DNA from 2 places in the Rossellomorea sp. QJM3NY_18 genome. Region 1 is predicted to be linked to the other one. Evidence: riboswitches for the same ligand, from Rfam matches in the RefSeq annotation. Region 1 holds a riboswitch; the other holds the start of a gene.
The links. Region 1 has a riboswitch for cobalamin ahead of AC0VXY_RS07955 (ribonucleoside-diphosphate reductase subunit alpha). Riboswitches for the same ligand answer to the same signal wherever they lie in the genome.
Positions count from the first base shown of each region.

Region 2: linked by a shared signal. The riboswitch ahead of AC0VXY_RS11955 (ABC transporter substrate-binding protein) and the one ahead of AC0VXY_RS07955 (ribonucleoside-diphosphate reductase subunit alpha) in region 1 are both predicted to bind cobalamin.

Region 1 covers NZ_CM149659.1:1,540,401-1,542,809, forward strand. The annotation lists gene AC0VXY_RS07950 (SurA N-terminal domain-containing protein) at 1-330, opposite strand, end outside; cobalamin riboswitch at 902-1,081, shown strand; gene AC0VXY_RS07955 (ribonucleoside-diphosphate reductase subunit alpha) at 1,226-2,409, shown strand, end outside.
Region 2 covers NZ_CM149659.1:2,336,138-2,338,546, forward strand. The annotation lists gene AC0VXY_RS11950 (FecCD family ABC transporter permease) at 1-192, opposite strand, end outside; gene AC0VXY_RS11955 (ABC transporter substrate-binding protein) at 155-1,120, opposite strand; cobalamin riboswitch at 1,258-1,457, opposite strand; gene msrA (peptide-methionine (S)-S-oxide reductase MsrA) at 1,669-2,199, shown strand; gene AC0VXY_RS11965 (C45 family autoproteolytic acyltransferase/hydolase) at 2,363-2,409, opposite strand, start outside.

The DNA.
Region 1 (2,409 bases):
ATCTTTGATTTTTTTGGCAGCATCCTTATTTGTCGGGTCCTGTCCCATTTGTTGATACTGCATCTGAGATTGAGTCAACACATTGTTGAAATCTTCCCCTTTGATTTTTTCGTCGTTGACAATGGCGACGATCTTATCTTTTTCCACCTTTTGTTTATCCATTTTCTTTTGCATTTCTTCCATCTTTTTCGCTTGATCTTCTTGAGCCTTTTTGTCAGAAGCTTCTGTTTTTGGTTTATCGTCAGCTTTTTGGCTCTCCTCATTCGAACCGCAAGCGGCTAGTCCAATTGTTAATAATCCCACTAGTAAAGTCGTTAATAGTTTCTTCATAATAGACTCCTCTCAGAACTAAGGTGTGATTTATAAAAAAAATCACTTAATGGGCATTGTAAATGAAAAATGCGTAAAAAGAAAGTATTTAGGTCAAAAAGTATTGATTGTAATCTGGATGAAATACGGATGAAACGCAGTTCTTCCTTCAGTACACTGAAATATATAGGGAGTATAATTCCTCTTAAAATGATAAAGCAGGAGGAATATTACATTCATACGTTCAAAAAAAGAGGTTGTTTAAATCGAGTGTTTCTCCATTTAAACAACCTATCAAGAATATTGGGGACCAAAGAATACTGTCAAACAACCTTCTATTTGAATTATAGAGAAGGAATCCACTTACCTCAACCCACATATAAGTAAATGTGGACGGACCACTGACCGTTTGGACGCACTATTCCATCATCTTCTTTCCTTTTCAGGGAAAATAATAATTATAAGCATATTCCAGGGGGCATTTTGAGAAAATAAAAATTAATAGATTTACTTGAAAATCCATTTTGAATCATATATGATAGTTAAGGACACAACATTTGGTGTCTATTTATTTTTTAATAACTATATATTGATTATAACCTGTGAATAAGGTGTCTGATGAGACTTAAAAGGGAATCTGGTGAGAATCCGGAGCTGTCCCCGCAACTGTATGTGCTGACGAAATAAGGAACTGCCACTGTCGTATCGATGGGAAGGCCTTAGAGTAGGGTGAAGCGCGAGTCAGGAGACCTGCCTTATTTAACACGTGTTATCTTCTTCGGGAATTGGGAGGATAAAGCGAGGATTGCAATAGGCAGAAGTCTATTTATATCTCCGTATTTTTTAAAGCCCGTCCTTCTTGAAGGATGGGCTTTTTTTGACTCCTTCCCACTCTAAGAAACGGGAGGAATGTATCATGACATTCACAATGGTAAAGCAAAAAGAAGTGGAAGGGATCCTTCATAGCCTTAGCAAACAGTTTCCCAACCTGGATTTCACAGAATTCCATGAGAAAATGACGAAGTATACAAATCAGCAGGAGGAACGGACCAAAGAACAGCTCCATCATTTCATGATCCTGACAGCGATCGAACGTATCACGGCACTTGAACCGGATTGGACCTATGTGGCTGCATCCTTGTACATCAAGGGTTTATATCAAAAAGTTTCCTTATCGAGGGGGAAATCAGAAGATAATCTACCCGGCTCATTTTATCAAGTGATGAAAGATTTAACTGCGGACCAGTTATATTCCCCGGCACTACTGGATTCATATAGTAAGGAAGAAGTGGATTACTTAGGTTCCATACTGGACTTCAACAGGGATCATCTTTTTACTTACATAGGGATCGTTACACTTTCCGAGAGGTATTTGACAAAGTCCCATAATGGAAGAGTGCTGGAGCTGCCGCAAGAGCGATTTATGGTCATTAGTATGACCTTATACATGAATGAGGAAAAAGAAAAAAGAATCTCGTTGATTGAAGAAGCGTATTGGGCACTATCAAATCTGTATATGACCGTGGCAACCCCTACGTTTGCGAATGCAGGAAAAAGTCATGGCCAGCTATCCAGCTGTTTCATTGATACAGTGGAAGATGACTTAAGAAGCATTTATGACAGTAATACTGACGTTTCCACTCTTAGCAAGAATGGAGGGGGCCTTGGAATTTATTTAGGGAAGGTGCGTAGCAGAGGAAGTGATATAAAAGGCTTTAAAGGAGTGAGCTCGGGGGTTATACCCTGGATGAAACAACTGAATAATACGGCGGTATCCGTCGATCAACTGGGTCAGCGTCAAGGTGCGATCGCCGTTTATTTGGATGTATGGCACAAAGACATTTTTCCTTTTCTGGATACCCGGTTGAACAATGGAGACGAAAGGCAAAGGACCCATGATCTTTTCACGGGAGTTTCCTTACCGGACGTGTTTATGGAACAGGTGGAGAAGAGAGAGGATTGGTATTTATTCGACCCTCATGAAGTGAAGGTAGTCATGGGCTTTTCCCTGGAAGACTACTACGACGAAACAGCAGGGGCTGGTTCTTTTCGGGAGAAGTATTGGGAATGTGTCGCCAACCCAACCCTTTCACGGGAAGA
Region 2 (2,409 bases), 800 kb from region 1:
GGGATCGACCGTATCAGGTAATTGAAAACCGAAACACTTCGAACCTACGATGTATACAATATCCATCGGTGGAATCGATATCGTACCGATCGAAATGCCTGCAAGCATCGCTGTGAGTATGAATAGCCCTGCCAATCCGTATGTAATCCCTATTTTATTCTGCAAATACCTCTGGATAGATCGATTTTGCAATTTCCTCTACTCCTTCAACCAATCTTGGACCGGTCCTTGTGACTAAATCTGAATGGACATCGTGAACATCTCCATTCTTAACTGCCGTCACATCTTCCCATCCTTCTCTTCCCATTATCTGTTCTTTCGGATTTTCACTGTAATAACCATATGTAGTGATGATTACGTCAGGGTTTGACGAAATGACAGCTTCCTGGTTCACCTGTACCCAACCTTCTTGATCGCTCATCACGTTTTCCGCATTGACCATTGAAAGCATTTGATCTATGAACGTATTCTTACCTGTTGAATAAATGTCAGGTGAAGGTGAAACTTCCACATAGACCTTCTTCTTTTCGGATACTTCACTTGCTTTTTCCTGAATGGAATCCAAATCTGACTTCATTTCAGAAACAACGGACTCCGCCTGATTTTCCTTACCGACAAGTGTCCCGATATCCTGAATTGTATTATATACTTCTTCAAAACTTTTAGCGTCTTGGACGATGAATACATTCACTCCGGCATCTTTCAACTGATTCAAACCTTCCTCTGCTGATTTTGCAGTAGATTCGTGGGCAAGAACCAGGTCTGGATCTAAGCTGACGATTTTCTCTACGTTAAACTCAATTCCACCGATTTTTTCTTTATCGGCGGCTTCTTTCGGAAAGTTATCAAAATCTGTGACACCGACAATTTCCTTATTTAGCCCAAGCTCGAATAAAATCTCAGTATTACTCGGAATTAATGAAACGATATGTTTAGGTTGTTCTTCCAGCGTGACTTTATTATTAAGCGCGTCATCCAACGATAAAGGATACCCGGATCCATCCTGAGTAACTTCTGCTGTTTCTTTTTTCTTCGTTTGATCGCCGTCATTCGTTCCGCATGCTGTCAAGAATCCGATGGCTACTAACAATGCAAGTAAGGCCTTTAATGTGTGTTTCATTTCCTTATTCCCCCTGTTTCTCAACATATTGACAGACAAAAAAACATCTCCAGTGGACTAGAGATGTTGTGTAAGATGCATAAAAAGGTTTTCATTACATGAAACATGCATATTACACCTTTCTATCCGCGTAGATTTGGTGCGATTAAAATCAGGCAGGTCTCCTGGCTCATGGTCATAGTTTGCTGACACCTTCCCGTACATGTCTGCACAGTGGTATAATTTCAGCTCACTCCCATTTACAGTGGCGGGACCGCGTTGGATTTACACCAACTTCCCTATTAAGAAGCTAAGAAGAGTTCATATCTACCGCTTCACCTGATCTCGTAACTTATTTAATTGTTCCGTTCAAAAGAATTATACACAAATTCCCTTGGTTAGGAAATGTATTTTCATGAAATTGTTGAAAATTGTAGAATTGGCTGTTCGTAATAATAGTAGCATCTCCTTTAGACAAGGTATTTTGATTGTTCCTTTGATGCTTTCGTGGTAGAATCTGTTCAAGCTATCGCTTTACTGCTTTACATATGGTACAGGAGGTTTATTAAATGAATGATAGAGAAGTCGCTACCTTTGCAGGAGGGTGTTTTTGGTGCATGGTAAAGCCGTTCGATGAGCTGCCAGGGATCATTGATGTCGTATCGGGATATTCGGGCGGTCATCTAAAAGACCCTTCGTATGAGGATATTAAAGCCGGTGACAGCGGGCATTATGAAGTGGTTCAGATCACCTTTGATCCCGCTCTGTTTCCTTACGAAAGGCTATTGGAGCTATACTGGCCCCAGATCGACCCGACTGATGATGGTGGTCAATTCCATGATCGCGGCGAACAGTACCGAACAGCTATCTTCTATCACAATGAACACCAGAAACAATTAGCTGCGGGGTCCAAAAACACGATAGAAGAAAGCGGACGATTCAAAAAGCCAATCGTCACCAAAATCCTTCCTGCCACAACCTTTTATCCGGCAGAAGACTACCATCAAAAATTCTATAAAACGAATCCAGAGGAATACAATCAAGATCGCGCAAAGTCTGGGCGCGATGAATTCATAGATGGAAATTGGAAAAACAATTAATAGCATGAAAAACTCCTTTTGCCAAACTAATGGCTATAGAAAGGAGTTTTTTTATTTAGAACCGCTCATACATTTTTATGAATAGGCACATTTTAAAAATAAGAACCGAGGAAGTCCTCCACAATGTTAAGCCGTAAATCCCTTGATTTGCTCGGTTCCCCCCTTATTCCTGCACTTCTTCCATAAATAAGAACGGCTCGTTTGTATCGA